Regions from separate parts of the Ilyobacter polytropus DSM 2926 genome, predicted to be linked through region 2. Evidence: riboswitches for the same ligand, from Rfam matches in the RefSeq annotation. Region 2 holds a riboswitch; the other holds the start of a gene.
What was found. Region 2 has a riboswitch for cyclic di-GMP ahead of ILYOP_RS14440 (hypothetical protein). Riboswitches for the same ligand answer to the same signal wherever they lie in the genome.
Positions count from the first base shown of each region.

Region 1: another riboswitch for cyclic di-GMP. It lies ahead of ILYOP_RS11850 (ABC transporter substrate-binding protein); the one in region 2 lies ahead of ILYOP_RS14440 (hypothetical protein).

Region 1 covers NC_014633.1:410,940-420,295, forward strand. Annotated here, with positions in the region: gene ILYOP_RS11825 (ATP-binding protein) at 1-1,049, shown strand, start outside; gene ILYOP_RS15300 (response regulator) at 1,050-2,255, shown strand; gene ILYOP_RS15305 (response regulator) at 2,257-3,882, shown strand; gene ILYOP_RS15310 (HD domain-containing phosphohydrolase) at 3,872-5,668, shown strand; gene ILYOP_RS16205 (HD domain-containing phosphohydrolase) at 5,709-7,199, opposite strand; gene ILYOP_RS11850 (ABC transporter substrate-binding protein) at 7,243-8,190, opposite strand; cyclic di-GMP riboswitch class I at 8,266-8,341, opposite strand; gene rfbA (glucose-1-phosphate thymidylyltransferase RfbA) at 8,782-9,356, shown strand, end outside.
Region 2 covers NC_014634.1:1,733-11,088, reverse strand. Annotated here, with positions in the region: gene ILYOP_RS14455 (rubredoxin) at 1-268, opposite strand, end outside; gene ILYOP_RS14450 (class I SAM-dependent methyltransferase) at 602-1,270, shown strand; gene ILYOP_RS15390 (HD-GYP domain-containing protein) at 1,434-2,924, opposite strand; cyclic di-GMP riboswitch class I at 3,043-3,118, opposite strand; cyclic di-GMP riboswitch class I at 3,871-3,946, shown strand; gene ILYOP_RS14440 (hypothetical protein) at 4,169-4,450, shown strand; gene ILYOP_RS14435 (GGDEF domain-containing phosphodiesterase) at 4,559-6,211, opposite strand; gene ILYOP_RS14430 (hypothetical protein) at 6,703-6,966, shown strand; gene ILYOP_RS14425 (HepT-like ribonuclease domain-containing protein) at 7,208-7,624, opposite strand; gene ILYOP_RS14420 (nucleotidyltransferase family protein) at 7,605-7,886, opposite strand; gene ILYOP_RS14415 (hypothetical protein) at 7,980-8,669, opposite strand; gene ILYOP_RS14410 (ParA family protein) at 8,662-9,356, opposite strand, start outside.

The DNA.
Region 1 (9,356 bases), on a different replicon from region 2:
TTAACAGGGAGTTCAGCAGACTTTTTGGATATAGTCCCGACGAGTCTATAGGAAAACCATTGTCAGACTTAATTTCTCCACAGGGGAATGAAAAAGAGATAACAGAAAATATTGAGAGAGTCAAAAAGGGTGAACAGGTTTTAAAAGAGGTGGTTCGTCAGGGTAAAAATGGTGAGCTCATTGAGCTGGTAGTAATAGGGTCACCTATAATCATTAAAGATAAGCATGTGGCATCTAGCATTGTATTTAGTGATATGACCGAACGCAAAGAAAATCAGATAAAGCTTGAAAAAGCAAACAAAGAATTAAAGGAAGCCACCTCTAAATTAATTCATACGGAGAGAATAAGTGCTCTAGGGGAACTTACTTCAAGTATAGCTCACGAACTCAATCAGCCTTTGAATAATATGAAAATTGTCTGCCAGGATATATTGAGAGATGTGGCAAAGGACAGGCTAGAGGTAGAGACGATTCCTGAGAGTATAGAGGACATGGAAGAGCAGATCAATAAAATGGCGAGAATAATAGATCATATGAGAATTTTTACAAGACGTCTCGACAGCAATATGAATATGGAAAAAATTAATATAAATGACCCTATAAAAAATATGTTTCTTCTTATTGGTGAGCAGCTAAAGACAAAAAATATAGATACAGTAAAAAATCTCAATGAAGAACTGCCTAGAGTGTGGGGAAGCTCCATCGGTTTAGAGCAGATATTTACAAATATTCTCATAAATGCACGACATGCCTTAGAAGAGAAAGAATGTAAAAATAAAAAAATAGAGATTGAGAGTTTTATAAATGGAGAAAATGAGGTCTCAGTATCTATAAAAAATAACGGCGGACTGATCCCTTTAGATATAAAAGAGAGAATATTTGAGCCCTTTTTTACCACAAAAGAACCGGGCAAAGGAACAGGTCTGGGTTTAAGTATTTCAAAGAAAATAATCGAAGAACACAGCGGAAGAATCGAAATAGAAGATGAAGGGCAATGGACAAAATTTATCATAACATTGCCTGCCTTAACTGGAAACGAGGTGAAATAAGTGAATATAAAAGTATTGTTGGTGGAAGATGACAAAATGGCAAGAAAAAGACTAAAAAGAGTAATAGAAAAAGAGGGCTATGAGGTTATAGCGGCTCAAGACGGCCTAGAAGGGCTAGAACTCTTTAAAAGTGAGAGACCAGATGTAGTTATCACAGATGTGAAAATGCCTAAAATTGATGGCATTGAAGTTATGCACAGAATAAAGGAGATGTCTAAAACTACCGAAGTAATACTTATCACTGGCCATGGAGATATCGATATGGCTATAGTAGCTCTGAGAGACGGGGCACTTGATTATATAAAAAAACCAATTGATATAGACCAGCTTATTGTAAGCTTGGGACGAGCCAAAGAAAAAATACAGGATAGAAAGAAAATAACCATAAGAAATAGCATCCTCATCCTAGAAGATGATGAAAAAACAAGAGAGAAATTGGGGAAGATATATATAAAAGAGGGTTACAAGGTATTTACCGCTCCTGACGGAGAAAGAGGGCTTAAAATTTTCTCTGAAAATAAGATAGATATACTTTTGACAGACTTAAGAATGCCTATAATGAACGGTCTGCAATTCATTTCAGAGGTGAAAAAGATAAGCAGTGATTGTGAATTCATTGTACTCTCAGGATTTGGAGATGAGGCTGATGCTGTTGAAGCTATGAGGAATGGTGCCATTAATTTTATATCCAAACCAATCGACCTAGAACAGTTACTACTGTCTACTCAAAAGGCAATAGACAAACTAGAGCTGCAAAGATCTTATTATTATAAAACCAGAGAATTAGAGCTTACCAAGCAGATAATGAAAAGAATTTCAAGTGAGCGAGGTTATGACATTGAATTTTCTGAAAACAGCGAGCAAGATCAAAGTGGTCTTGTACTGAATCTTATAGATATTATGAACATTTCTTATGTACTGTTTGATGAAAAACTTGATGTTGGATTTGCAAACCAATATTTTCAAAAACAGAATGATTTTTTACCAGAAAAAATAGATAAAGAGTTTTTTGAGAAGTTGGGAATTAGAGAGATAGATATGGAAAGGTTTAGAGAAGACATAGATTTTATGTTTAAAAATAAAAGATCAAAGATGATCAAACTGGATTCTGAAGATTCTACTAAAATAATAATAATCAAAATAGTATTAATAGTAGAAGGGGAAAGAGAAGAAAGAGGTCTCGTGTTTATAGGGGGAAGAAATTAAAATGTCTAGAACAATACTTATCGTTGATGACGATCCTACTATATGCAGTGAACTTCAGAAAGAGCTGAAGAGAAACTTTTTTCCTACGTTTATAGCTGGAAATTCAAAGGACGCACTAGAAATACTGAGTAAAAATAAAATCGATATTATACTTTTAGATATATTTATGCCAGATATTGATGGACTTGATATGCTAAAGAAAGTAAAATCAAAATGGCCCTCTGTGGAAGTAATAATAATCACAGGATACAGTTCCCAGGATAAAGCTATAAAGGCTCTCAGAAGAGGCGCCATAGATTATCTGGAAAAGCCCATAAATTATGAGGAACTCAATACCTCTATAGGCCGGGCAATGGAAAAAATAACTGAAAATGCCGACCTTACCTACAGGCACACAATCCTGCTAGTAGATGATGATAAAAATGCCACCAAAAGATTGTCTAGAATATTAACCAAAGAGGGATATGAAGTCTTTACAGCAAACAACGGGAAAGAGGGCCTAGAGATAATAAATAATAACAAAATAGATATTCTGATAGCAGATATAGAGATGCCAGTTATGGGTGGTATAGAGCTACTAGAAAGGGTCAAAAAGTTCCAGAAGGATATCGAGGTCATTATGATGACCGGTTTTGGAGATGAAAGTCTAGCTATAGACGCCCTTAGAAAGGGAGCGATAAATTATCTGCGTAAACCCATCGACCTAGACGAAGTGCTAATAGCAATAGAACAGGCAGTTGAACGAATAATTCTCTACAGGAATCAACTCTATCGTGACAGGGAACTCAAGATAAACTCCCAGATAGTTTCAAAGATAAACGAAGAATTAGAAAGAAGAATAGAGAAAAGAACTTTAGAGATAAATCAAGTTCAAAGTCAGCTTTTTCAAACTTCAAAACTGGCTACTCTAGGAGAGATGGCAGCAGGATTGGCCCATGAGCTGAACCAACCTTTGGCAGGGATGTCTCTATGCACTACCAATATGAAAAAATTAAAGCAAAGGGATCTTTTGAGTGATACTGAAATAGATGAAACAATTGAGAATATAGAGGGGCTCATAAAAAGGATGTCCAAGGTTATAGTTCATATCAGAACCTTTGCCAGACAGGATCTCCAGAAGTTTAAGCCAACTAATGTAAATGAAAGTGCTGAAAATGCGCTGAACCTCATGGAAGAACAGCTAAGATTGAATGATATTGAACTTATACGGAATTTTGACCTTAACATCCCACAAATAATTGGAGAACCTTATCAGATAGAACAGATCGTAATAAATGCCCTGTCTAATGCTAAGGATGCTTTGGCTCAAAAAGAGATTTCTGATCACAATAAACTTCATGTATGGAGAAAAAAAATAGAAATGAAAACTTCATTGGTGAATCAATGGGCGTGTATTGATATAATTGATAATGGTATAGGGATGTCTAAGGCAGTAAAAGAGAAGATATTCGAACCTTTTTATACTACCAAAGAAGTGGGTAAAGCAACTGGGCTAGGTCTTTCCATAAGTTATGGGATAATAGAAAGTCATAAGGGACGAATAGATGTTTCCAGTGAGGAAGGAAAGGGAACAACTCTGTCCATTAAGTTGCCTATAAGTACGGAAGGGGAAGATAATGAAGAATAAAATTCTTGTAATCGATGACGAAAAAATGATCAGAGAAGGTCTGAAAAAACTTCTTATGCTAGATGATTACGAGGTTCTTTTAGGCGAGGACGGAATTCACGGTCTTGAGGTCATTGAAAAAGAACATGAAAATATCCAGGTAGTAATATTAGATATAAAAATGCCGAGAATGGACGGAATGGAAGTCTTGCAAATAATAAAAAAGAACTATCCTGAGATAGAAGTAATAATAAGCACTGGCCACGGGGCAATAGAGACAGCAGTTCAGGCCTTGAGGTTTGGAGCTTTTGACTATACAAATAAACCTATAGAGTATGATGAACTGGTCTTGATAATTATGAGAGCTCTCGATAAGCAAAGAGTTGTGAGAGAAAAACAGGCAGCTGAAGATGCTCTAAGATTAAGTGAGGAAAAATACAGGACAGTAGTCGAGCAGGCAAATGACGGGATAGCCATTATAAAAGATGGGGTATTTGAGTATGTAAGTCCTCCCTTGGGAAAGATATTGAATTACACTGTTTCTGAGCTAGAAGGAAACTCTGTTATGAATAATATATCTTCAGATAGTGATTATGAGTTTAGGAATTACATGGACAGCGGCTTTACAGGGAAGTCGGAAATAGTATTCTTGAATAGAGATAAGGAAAAAATATATATAGAATTGAGCTCAGGGACTATCGAGTATAGGGGTAAAGAGGCTTATTTAGTAATTTTTAGAGATATAACAGAGCGAAAACTCTCAGAAGAAAAAATAAGATATTTAAGCTTTCATGATAGTCTGACAGGATTATATAACAGGGGTTATTTTGAAGAGGAGATGAAAAGACTCGACACAAAGAGACAGCTTCCAATAAGTATTATTGTCGGTGATGTAAATGGACTAAAACTCTCTAATGACGCTTTTGGTCACTATATCGGAGATGAACTGCTAAAGGCAGCAGCAGAGTGTATAAAAAAATCATGTCGCAAAGAAGATATCATCTCTAGATGGGGTGGAGATGAGTTTGTAATTTTACTTCCCACAGTTACAGAAACTAATGTCCAAAAAGTATGTGACAGAATAATGAATGAGTGTGAAAAATATGATGAGCTGCCTTTTAAGATAAGTATCTCACTTGGTGAAGCTACAAAGAATGATGAATCTCAGGATCTCAGGGAGATTTTAAAAACTGCAGAAGACAAAATGTATAAAAATAAATTGATGTCAGGTAAAAGCATGAGGAACTCTATAATAACTTCTCTAAAGACTACTTTATATGAAAATAGTTTTGAAACAGATGAGCACAGTGGAAGAATGATTAAACTGTGTAAAAAATTTGGAAAAGTTTTGGAATTGTCAAATTCTAAGATTGAAGAGCTGGTTGCCATCGCAACATTACATGATATAGGAAAGGTTGCCATACCTAAAGAGATACTTTCAAAACCTGGCAAGTTAACTTTAGAAGAGATGGAACAAGTAAAAAAACATTCTGAAATAGGATACAGAATAGCAAAATCATGCCCAGAAATATCCCATCTGGCAGAAGGAATATTAGGACACCATGAGAGATGGGATGGAGAAGGATATCCCAATAAACTTAAGGGTGAAAAAATTCCATATGAATCTAGAATAATTTCTATATTAGATTCATATGACGTAATGATCAGTGACCGCCCCTATAAAAGAAAAATGAATCAAAAAGAGGCGGAAAAAGAATTGAAACGTTGTGCAGGTACACAATTTGATCCTTGCCTAGTTGAAAAATTTTTAGAGCTATTAGAAGAGCAATCTCTGCTTGTAAGTTAAAAGAGGGTTCCATGTGGAACCCTTTTTTAACTTAATATAGTTATTCACCATCAGGATGATTATTATAGATTTCGTTGAATTTATGGTGTATTTTAGAAAAAGCGGAGAGTATATCAGGGTCAAAATGTTCAGGAGAAGTTCTTCCATCTCCTTCTAAAATTATTCTGACAGCTTCTTCGTGGGTAAATGCTTTTTTATATGGTCTTTTACTGACAAGGGCATCATAGACATCTGAGATGGCCATTATTCTGGCTGATAAAGGGATATCTTCTCCAGAAAGTCCTTCTGGATATCCTGATCCGTCCCATTTTTCGTGGTGAGAATAAGCAATCTCCTTGGCAAAAGACAGAAATGATTTATTCCCAATGAATTTTTCAGATTTTTCGATGGTCTCTCTGCCATAAATTGTATGTTTTTTCATTATTTCGAATTCCTCTTTTGTGAGGCCGCTAGGTTTTAAAAGAATGCTGTCTGATATACCTACTTTTCCAATATCATGTAAAGGAGCTGATTTAAACATCAACTCAATATTCTTTTGGGTGAGCACCTTAGAAAATTTTGGATTGTCTTTAAGATATTCAGCCAGTGTTTCAACGTAGTGCTGGGTCCTGAAAATATGACTTCCTGTTTCATTATCCCTGGTTTCGGCCAGGTAAGCCAGACTTCTAATTGTGATATCCTGGGTAAGTTTTAACTCCATATCTCGCTTATTTACTTTAATTTCAAGATTTTCATTATGACCTTTTAATTTATCATGAAGTAATTTTAACTCTTCATCTCTTGTTTTTATTTTTTTGGTCATGTTATTGAATTCCTTGATTAAAGGGTAAAATTCCCTTCCTTTAGATTCATCTACGTGATAGGAATAGTCTCCTTCTGAAACTGCCTGAGCCGCCTTATAGAGTTTTGAGGCGGGAATGAAAAGGCTAAAGGTCACTATCCCAATAATACAAAGCAAAAGCAGTATTACTATTATAAATTCTGTTTTAAGAAAAGAATTATTTAAATTCATTAAAAGTCCTTTTATAGAACCAATATCGGATTTTATATAAATAACTCCTGTGATATCGTTATTATTTATTATGCTATACCTACTTCCATTAACTGGAATGGCCATGACCAAAGTGTCGCTAGAAAAATCAGATTTTATATATTTAAGCTTTCTGCCACTGAAAAGATTATCTAAATTTTCAGTATGCAAACCGTCAGATTCATTAAAAATTATGTTTGAAGCGATAATATTTTTATTCTTATCATAGATTGTAATTTCCTTAATAAAACCACTAGCCCCTATACTTTCCGTCATACGCTGAAGATCATAGAAGTCATTGTTTTGCATCAAAATTGAACTTGATAAATTTACACTGTCCAGTATAGCAGAGATTTCTTTCTCTGTATTCGTTTGAATATAATCATAGAATAAATTTTGGTACAGAAAAGATGCTAAGATAGATACAGCAGTCATTGTGATAGCTATCCCTAAGATGATTTTTAGACAAAACTTTATAAAATTTTTCCTTATTATATTCATTTTATTCACCTGTTATTATTTTTTTGAAAATCTAAAGTTGAATTCAATCTGTAATATTATTGATTATTTCTTCAGAATAAATATCTATGGCATTTACTGGATCTTGCAAGAGGTTGTTTTTAAGTAAAAATTCATTTAGTTCATTTATATGGGTTTTTAATACTCCAGCAGAAAACATTGTTTTATTTTCATTAGGAGTAAAAAAATAAAAGCTATTATAAAAAGCCTGAAACTCTTTTACAGACATATTTTCTTTAGAGGCCATTAATTTATAGGCTTCATCTGGATTATTTATGACATATTCCTGTGCCTTATACCATGCATTTATGAGGACTTTATAATCTTCAGGTCTTTTTTCTAAAGTCTTAGTTTTAGCTATAATAGCATCGTTGTATCCATCGATATCTTCTGTAGTTATTGCCACCCTTCCATTTCCATTTTTAGCAGCCTGATTCATAAAGGGGTCATAGGTGAAGCATGCATCCACCTCGCCAGCTACAAAGAGCTTCATCGCTTTTTCAGATGTGGTGGAGATAATCTTTACATCTTTATCCGAAATCCCTATTTTTTCCAAGGCTTTGTACAACAAAAAATGTTCATCGGTAGCTACCTCTACAGCTATTTCTTTACCCTTTAGTTCTTTTAAATCGTTAATATAATTTTTTACTACGAGGCCGTCTGCTCCGTCTATACGGCTGGTAGTGAGTATTATTTTTCCATTCTCGCCTTTATTATGATTTCGCATTGTGTTCAAATAAGTAGAATGTGTCAAGTCTGTTTTTCCAGCATAAAGAGAAGCTATGGAGTCTGACCAGGTTGAAAATCTTATAATCTCAACAGGGATGTCTTCAAAGTATCCTTGTTCTTGTGCTATATACCATAGTTCACAGGGGGGCCAGCCATTAATGGAAATCCTTATGGGTTCTTTGTAAGCTTTACATCCGGTAAATAGAACTATTAAAAAGCAAAATAATAAGACAGTTTTCTTCATAGCTAAAAATCTCCTCAAAAATAAAATAAGTATGGAAAGAAATCCATACTTTAAAAAAGGGACAAAGAATTTTTCCTCGGGAACTGGCTGCCATTTTAAAGGCCCTATAGTTTTGCGTCCCATTGTTTCCAATGGTTTGCCGATATTTTTTTTAATATATTTCAAATAATTATAGCATATAATGATGAAAAAAACCATGTTAGACACAGTATTTTTGCTATCATTTTGGTTTTTTTTATCAAATTTTGTCTAACGTAAAACAAAGCCCATATCGGGTCTCTGTGCCGTAGAAAAGAATTGGTTTTACATCATTCCTGGCATTCCCATTTGTGGCATAGCTGGGTTATGGTTTCAGCAACAATTACTTTTGTGGTTAATATAAAACCGAAATAGAATCGGCATTCTGAATAGCTAATCTAATAAATGTTGCTGCGCTGAACTATGGCTTCAGAAAGGATTTTTATTTTTATACTAGCCGACTATTAGAATTAATTGGACAGATAATTTCAGTTAATGTACAATTATTCATATAGAGTGACACTTAATAATTTAATGCCAGATTTGAAATAAGTCAGATTTTCGGAGGGAATTATGAAAGGAATTATACTTGCTGGTGGGACAGGAACAAGATTGTATCCAGTAACTAAATCCATATCAAAACAGATAATACCTGTTTATGATAAGCCTATGATATATTATCCAGTATCGGTACTTATGCTAGCTGGCATAAGGGAGATACTTGTCATCTCAACGATGAGAGACATTTCTGTATTTAAAGAGTTGTTAGGTGATGGTTCTAACTACGGCCTTAAAATATCCTACGCTGTTCAGCAAGAACCCAATGGCCTGGCAGAAGCCTTTATAATAGGAGAAGAGTTTATAGGAAATAAACCTTGTGCCCTTGTTCTAGGAGACAATATATTTTATGGGCATGGTCTCACAGGTATGTTGAAAGAGGCTGCATCTATAAAAAATGGAGCCACTATTTTTGGTTATTATGTAAATAATCCTGAATCTTTCGGCGTTGTAGAATTTGATCAAATGGGAAGGGCAGTTTCATTAGAAGAAAAACCTAAAAACCCCAAATCAAATTATGTAGTTCCAGGACTTTATTTTTACGACAATACAGTTGTGGAAAAAGCCAAAAGAATAAAACCCTCTAAAAG
Region 2 (9,356 bases):
AAACATATCCGCATGGATTACAAAGCCATTTTTCAGATTCAGGAGCTTTTTTTTCTTTCTCTATCGCCTCAAATTCATCTTTTGAAGCTTGGCAGACAGGGCATACCCAATCTGTTGGCAATTCTTCAAAAGGAATATCATCAAGACCTTCTTCAGTATCTAGCATGTCGATAGTAGCAAGCATACTTCCGTTAGGCAGACCATCTCTGATGTGAGTATCCATATTCTCATAAACGTGTCCACATTTTTTACATCTCCACTCTTTCATTTTAACCTCCTGACTTTTATTTTTTAAATTAACCTACCCGTAAAATTATACTAAATTTAACTTTAAATCCTCTAATAAATCAAAGTCTAGAAACTCTCTCCAAAGGAATCCCTTATCATCATAAATAATATTATCGGCTAATATATTGAAGTATTGATCTTTTAAAAGGATTTTTTTTAATTTTCAGAAGGCTATTTTAGACGTATCAGTTTTAATCACTGTTGTGAATGACTTTCTCCAAAAAATTCCTTTACAACTCAAAAGGTAGGCTTAATAACCTACCTTTTGAGTTGTATATAAAAATATTGCATCAAATGCAGGAGGTAAAAAAGCATGAAAAAGTTTGATCCCATTGCATATAAAAAAATTGTCAAATCTTACCAAGATCAAGATAGACCTACTGATTGGTTTGATAGTATTTATACCGATGCAGAAGGAGATTATAGAGATGTCTTCTGGGCAGACCTTGAACCCAATCCTTATCTTTTAAAATGGTTAAAAACTTATACTTTTAAAAGTACAGAACTTAAGGCAATTGTTATTGGATGTGGAGTAGGAGATGATGCAGAAGCTTTGAGTGAAGCGGGATATGAGGTAACTGCTTTTGATATTTCTCCTGAAGCAATACGTCTTTGTAAAAAACGTTATCCATATACCAAAGTAAAATATCTTATAGCTGATCTTTTTGATTACCCTTCAAAATGGTTTGAAAGTTTTGATCTTGTTTACGAGTGTAATACAATCCAAGTTTTACCAGGTAAGTACAGAGTACAAGCAAGAGATGCAATGGTCTCTCTACTGGCTCCGCAGGGATACATTCTTGTCTCGTGTAGAAGTCGTCTTAAGGAAGAACAGGAAGATGACATCCCACTTCCTCTTGATAAAGACGAGATAGACGGTTTTATACGATGTGGCCTAAGGGAAGAGAGTTTTGAAGCTTATGATGATACCCAAGAACCACCTGTTCCTCATTTCTTTGCCGTTTACAAGAAGTTAGAATGACCAAATTACAAAAGTCAGTGTTGGCGCTCGTATTTAAAAAATATATATCGAGAATTTCGTGTTGTAGATTTGAATTAAACTATGAATTTAAAAAGGGATTCCAACTGGAATCCCTTTTTAAATCAAAATATATCACTTTATATTGTTGATATTTTAACTGTTTTTACTCTTCATCAGGATGTTTTTTATGGATTTCATCGAACTTATGATGAATTTTAGAAAATGCAGTTAGTATGTCGGGATCAAAATGTTCTGGAGAAGTTCTGCCGTCTCCCTCTAATATTATTCTAACTGCCTCATCATGGGTGAATGCTTTTTTATACGGTCTTTGACTGACCAATGCATCATATACGTCCGCTATTGCCATAATCCTAGCTGACAATGGAATCTCTTCTCCAACCAAACCTTCTGGATAACCTGAACCGTTCCATTTTTCATGGTGGGAGAATGCAATCTCCTTAGCAAAAGACAATAATGACTTATTTCCAATAAATTTTTCAGATTTTTCAATAGTTTCTTTGCCGTAAGTAGTATGCTTTTTCATTATCTCGAATTCTTCTTTTGTGAGACCAAAGGGTTTTAAGAGAATGTTATCTGGTATTCCTACTTTTCCAATATCGTGCAGCGGTGCAGATCTGAACATCAATTCAATATTTTTTGACATTAGTTCTTCTGAAAATTTTGGATTTTCCTTAAGATATTCTGCCAGTGTCTCTACATAATGCTGAGTTCTAAAAATATGACTTCCTGTCTCGTTATCTCTAGTTTCGGCCAAGTTGGCAAGACTTCTGATTGTGATGTCTTGCGTTAATTTCAATTCACTTGTTCTTTCAGTTACAATAGTTTCCAGGTGTTCATTGTGATCTTCCAATTTTTTATGAAGTGATTTCAATTCTTCGTCTCTTGTTCTTATTTTTTCCGTCATATTGTTGAATCCCTTAATTATAGGATAAAACTCTCTTTCACTATATTCATCTACAACATGCCTATAATCACCTTCTGAGATGGCCTGAGCCGCCTTGTAAAGCTTTGAAATTGGAGTGAATAATTTAAATGATAACAAACTAATAATGCCAGATAAAAATAATGCTCCTATTGTAAAAATAGTTTTAAGAAAATCATAATGTAAATGTTTAAAAAAGCCTTTTACAGATCCAAGATCAACTTTTATGCAAAGGACTCCAATTATTCCATTTTCTTGTATGCTGCTATATCCAACCTCATTTATTGGAATAGCCATATCGAAGACATTTTCAGAAAAGTTTGATTTTTTATATTCAAGTATTTGTCCATTTAGTAGCTCGTCTAAAATTTTACTCCCTGAATTATCATCACCTTTATAGCCAGTACCTGAAGCTATAATTTTTTTATTTTTATCGTAGACCTTAACTTCTTTTATGAAGTTATGGGAGGCAATCTTTTCCACCATTCTCTGAAGGTCATTAAACTCTCCGTTTTGAATAAAGATTGAACTTGAGATATTTGCACTGTCTAAAATAGAACAAATTTGATTTTCAGTAGTGGTATCTATGTAATTAAAAATAAAATCATTATGAAGATATGAAACCAAAAAAATTGCAGAAGTTACTGCCACTAATATTCCTAATGCAATTTTTACATATAATGAAACGAAGGCTTTTCTTATTATATTCATCTCTCTACCTACTTCAAATCCTGTTATCAATATTTTTTTAAATTATAATTCTTCACAAAAAATAAAAAAAATATGGCAAGAAACCCATACTCTAAATAGTGGACAAAGAATTTTCTTCTTTGGTAACTGGCTGCCACATTAAAGGCCCTATAGCTTTGCGTCCCATCGTTTCCAATGGTTTGCTATTAATATAGTTTTATAAATACGAGTATAACATTTTTTTATTAAAAAGTATACCCTATACATAATATTTAACCATTCAATCTAACATTCAATAGCTACTCTAGATAGATTTTATAGTCTCTATAGAACCTCTGAAACTAACTGAGACTATTTCACAACAACAACCTTTTTTCTTGTCCAATAATTTGTTAAAAACCGTTTAAAGCTGAATTTATATCCACATAAAAATTTACATGGAAATTTTTTGCCTGAGAAATATAGTTACATTCGTTATTAAAAAAAAGGAAAAATACTATTTAATGTTAAGTTAATATTGAATCAATTATGATTTAGTCTTCAAATCTCTAAGATGATTTTTTCCCTAAAAGATTCCCACTTATCGAAGCCTCAGGTATAATTTCCTGGGGTTTTGTAATTATATTGAGATTTTTTAACTCACAAAATTATATACAATAAGTGTATAGCTAAAAGGTAGGTTTATCACATTATAATTTTATGCTAAAATAATTGACGTCGAAACTTTTCCAATTCAAACAAGAGTATTAGCCGGCAGCCATCTCCCCAAGATGGCTGCCACCCCAAAATTCTAAGCTGGACATCTACCGTGTCTGGCTTTTTTTATTTGTAAAGCACAAAAGTTCAAAATAATTCGATTTTGAAATGTTGACTGCAATATCAGTAAAAACCCTTTGTGCAATTAAATTACTAAAATATGTAGTTATAAAAAAGGAAAAGATATAAAACAAAGAAGATATCTTTCAAGTGAATTATTTGGCAAACTAATGGAAACGTTAGGACGCAAAGCTATAGGGCCTTTAAAATGGTAGCCAGTTGCAGAAAAAAGGGTTTTTCTATTTTTTGCATAGCTAGGTAAGCTATGCTTTTTTATTTCGACATTTTTAGTTAATTCTCAAAGCTAGAAAAATCTAACTATACTAATCTTATAATTAAAGAAAATTCAAATAACAGTTTAAAGAAAGTCATGCATTTCAATTTAGCAGTTTATAGAAAACTTTTTTCCATACACAACACACGTAATATGATAAAAAAAGGAGGTATCGATGGTTTTAAACATTAATTTTCCAAAAGATTTTAATAGTGAGGTGAAAATTTTATACCTAATTAAAAACAGTAAACTATTATTAAAAGGTTACGGGTGCCACAATCCTAATTCGGAGAAATGTAGAAATTGCACATTACAAAGTTTTAAAAAGGGAAATCTTTTAGATATTGATATCGATGATGTTAAAAAAAATAAAGGTATTGGTTGCACTGAAATGTCCAATCTTTTCTTTTCACTAAAATTCGAAGTTGTAAACATAGAGGGAATTATACTCTCTTGAAAATGGTTCTTATGCACTTAAATAATAGAAATAAATTAGACAACATAAAAAAGAAACCCTACATTAGGGTTTCTAAAGGCAATGATTTTTTTAATAAAAGAACTTAAATTATACTTCAGAAGCTTTATATTTCTTATGCCAATCTATAAACTCTCTATATGCAAGAGGTTTCGTATAATAATATCCTTGAGCGTAATCACATCCCATATTTTTTAAAATCTCAACTGTTTCTTTTGTCTCTACACCTTCAGCTACAACTTCCATGCCCAAAATATGTACTATACCAATTGTTGAACGAACAATCTCTCTGGTGTTGCCGTTAGTTTCTATGTCTTTTATAAACATTCTGTCAATTTTTATTTTATCAAATGGTAGATTCTGCATATATGACAGTGTGGAGTAGCCTGTTCCATAGTCATCTAGTGAAAAAGAAATACCCATTTTTTTTAAAGTTTTTACTGCCGATGCAGTGATCTCAAAATCTTCTACATTATCTCTTTCAAGAATTTCTAACTCTAATTTTTGAAGGGGAAGTTGCTTTTTTTTATAAGACTTAAGATATCTCACTATTATTGGATTTTCTAGTATTTTAAGTGGAATATTGACAGATACGTTCACATCTATATTTTCACTCTCCATATTTTTTATTTCTGAAAAAGAAGTTTTCAATACCCACTCAGTAACCTTATTTATCATTGAGGTCTTTTCTATATGAGGAATGAAATTATCAGGTGCAATAAATCCTCTTTCAGCATGGTTCCATCTTATTAGAGCCTCTATTCCTTCAACCTCTCCAGATCTAAGGTTTATTTTGGGGTGATAACATAAAAAGAACTGTCTTTCATTTAAAGCTCGTGGAATCTCCATTGAAAGGTCAAAATTTTCATTAGATTTTTCACTTAATTTAGGAGAATATATCTTATAAAGCTTTAGATCTTTCCTGGCAGACCTTCTTGCTGTTTCAGCATTCTGAATAATTTTAGTATTACTCTCATTGCATTCGCTTATTCCTATAAACACACCTGGAAAGTGATTAAGCTCTTTCGATTTTATAGAACGATATATTCTTTTAAACACATTTTTAAAATTATCTTTAGTTTCTAATTCCGAGAACACAACTGCAAGCTTATCTTCGTCAAGATGAAATACATTAGGTCTATCAGCTATTCTTCTGTCATCATTGAAGATTTCTACAAAGATGGAGGATATTTTTTTTATAAAATCATTTGCATAATCCTCACCATAACTTTCTATCATTTTATAGTACTCTTCAAACTTTATAACTGCAACACGATCATGATAATCCCACTTCATATCCATTTTCTCAAAATATTTTTTATTTGGTAAGTTCGTAATAGGTTGATACAAAGTGGCTGAGCTTAGGTTCTCTATAATATCAAGAAGATATCTAATACCTTTTCCTGAAAAAAAACCTACAACTACATAGAAAATAAACCTGAAACCCCAGTCGAATGTTTCTTGCATAACCATGAGAGTAGCATCAGCTGGCATAAAAGGGCCTAAGAAAAATCCACCAGTTATTCCTAAAAAAGCTCCTCCAATAGGTCCAAAAAAGCATCCTCCTAATATGACAATTAAAAGGACAAAGTATGCAAATGCTGTTTTCGTTCCCCCCGAACTATAAATCATAAAAGTTATAAAAAGTTGAATAGATACCATTAAGGCTATCAACAGTATCTTTCGAAAAATACTGGTTTTTTTCCAAGAAATTATCTTCTCTATTATAGTAATTAAATCCATAAAGTTAGCTCCTTCAGAATTTATTTCTTAGCAAGTAAAGAGGTTTTCAAAATCAAAAGTTTGTATTTTTATAACTGAGTAACTTCATTTATATAATACACCAAAATTATTGAAAAATATATGGCGAAATAGTGATATATGTATTTTCATGGAAGCTCTTGGTTCTTATAGGCTTTACGATATAAAGTTTGAAAGTCGGTTATTATGCGAAAGTTGCAGTTAGTTAATCTATTTTTTTCTCTCTATCCTAACACAAAGCTTTTCCGAAAAGGTTAGTTATGCTAATTATAGAATTTTTTTTATACTAAATAGAGAAAAAACTTGATTCGTTTTGCAATTGTCCTTAATGGTTCTAAATGTGAGCTAAATGCTTATCTGGAAAAACGTCAAAGCAGTATCTCCAGTATCATCAACAAAAGCACACTCAAAAGAGGATCTTTTTGATACTAAACGAATAATATTCAAAATAAAAATTGATTGGAGGGATCGTCATGAGTAAGAAGAGTTTTTTTAGGGTCAAAAATCTAAAAGAGGCATTTATAAACTCTTTGAAAATATTTTTGTTGTTCTTTATATTGATTTTTTCTATGATGGCTCCTCTTTACTTAATTTACATAGAAAATTTTGATACTATTAGCTTATTCAAAATAAGTTTAATTACAGGTTTGAGATCAGTCTTCTTATATCTCGTTGTGATCTCAGCAATACGCATTTTTAAGGGAAAACCAGGAAAAATAAACGTAGAAAAATTGTAGGAGCTTGTTTTAGTAACAAATTTAAATTGTCATCAGAAAATTTGGAAAAATAACATAGACGAAATTGTCCAACTGTAAATAAATAGACGTTTCTATACCTAAAAGTGAATCCACTGCAAAAGTCTATGAAGATTGTAAGGTCTCTAAACCCAAAAAAAGAGAGGCTAAATTTCCTCTCTTAAATTATTTATAATTTCATTTTTATCTAATTTTAGAGTTGATCTTCTAAAATCTCACATGCTTATAAAACCTGTTGCCTATATGCATCTTGATATTCTTCCAAAATAAATTTTTTGTTATTTAGCTCTACTGAAACAATGTCTTCTAAATTTTCTAATATCGACGGAAGTTTATCTTTGATTACATCGGAAATAATAAATATATTCAGATTCACGTAGTCGTAAGCCACTCTATTTCTAAAATTTTTCATGGTTTTCCAAGGAATATTTACATGCTTTTCTCGAAGTTCCTTACTCATTTTTCCAGAGGCTTCTCCTATATTTACCAATAAAGAGAGGGATGCATTGAATGGCATTTGATTTACCACTTCAAAAAACTCTTCCGCATCTGAATAGCCTTTTGTATACTCAGATAGTTTTCCAATACTCTCTAAAATACTTAAAATATATAATAGATCATTAGCTATATTTGGTGACATAAACAATCTCCTTTTTAGCTCTCATTAAAACAATCGGATTGGCATACTTCTCTAAAACAACGTCCAAATGAAGATGATAATTATTCTCTAAATCATTTTTTATGGAGATCCATTTTTTATAATTGAGATATTCAACCAAAATATCTATATCATTACCATCTTCGCCTCTTGCCAAAGAACCAAAAACTCCAATTTTTTCAAGAGCATATTTATCAAAAATTTTTTCTTTTATCAGAAAATTCCTAAAATTTTCAAGTGTCATTGATATTAGCCCCCTTCAGTTATGATCACCTATCTTCATTTGAATGATTTTTTTACTAGTAACACTGTGTTACCACTAAACTATTTTGCTTCTCTAACTAGAAGACCACTTTGAAAGAATCTTTTCTATTCTCTTCATATCCTTTTCAAAAGCATCTTTATTATCTTCAGAAATTTTATCAAGGGAAACTTTTTTATATATATTACCTATTTCACTGTACAATTTTTCTGCTTCTTTGGGATCATAAGGCAATATATCCACCCCTTCAAATATTTCTGGGCTTGCTATCATGTTCTCTAACTCTTTTCTCGTTATTCCTTCGGTAATTGTCGCCGCTATACCACTAATATCTTCCTGCCTGTAGATAGAATCTATGATTCTTACTGGTAAAGTAGCTACAAAGGCTTTTCCCTTTTCTGAGTTTACCATAGTATAAAGTTCATACCTTCTTCGGTGTCTAATAGCAGTCATTTTGTTAAATCCATTTTTTTCTAACCATACTGTATAAACACCATTATGATGGTTGTCTCCAGCTAGTTTTTCGTGAACTTCTTTGAATACCTTTCCTAAGTCTACCGAAGCCTTTGCCTGTATTCTTAAAACTTCTATGGATTTTTTAACTAGAAACTCATTTGTTTCTTTATCTTCTGTGATTTTAAAATCTTCCTCCAGTTTTACTGGTAACACTGTGTTACCAGTAACTTTTTCTAAGTTACTGGACTTCTCTTTTAATTTTTCACTCTTTTCTCTTATGCTCAACAATCCCGATGTTTTTCTACCCAAGACTCATCACTTCCTCCGCCAGCTGGCTATAGTCTTTAGCAGCCTTACTCTTACTATCATAGTCAAAAATATTCGTAGATTCCAGCTGTGAGTTAGATATCTTCACATCCTGCCTAATCAAAGTAGTCAAAGTTATATCTCCGATAATTTCTCTTATTTCCTTCTCTAAGGCTACATTATGGGAAAAACTTTTATTATACCTGGTTATCAAAAATTTATAGTCTAAATTCTCATTGAGGGGTTTAACCTCTTCTATGGTGTTCAAAAGTGCATCTATCCCCTTTGTGCTGTATTTCTCAGCCATCATAGGAACCAATACTAAATCTGAGGCTACTAGGGCATTCAGAGGCAATAAAGATAGACTTGGTTGACAATCTAATAAGATAAAGTCGTACTCATCCTTAAAATTGTTTACTGAACTTTTTAGTATGCTTTCTCTTGCTATTCTATTCGCTACTGACAGATCAAATCCGGCCAAAGATATATCTGCTGGAATTACATCATAATGATCTGTCTTTATTCTACTATCTGTCCCATCAAGGAGAAATTCAAGAGTTGTATTTTCCTGTTCATCTATAATTCCAGAGGTATCTGTACTATCCCCCTGAGGATCTAGATCTATTAATAAAACTTTTTTATTTAACTTACTAAGAGCAACAGAAAGATTTACAGCAGTAGTACTCTTTC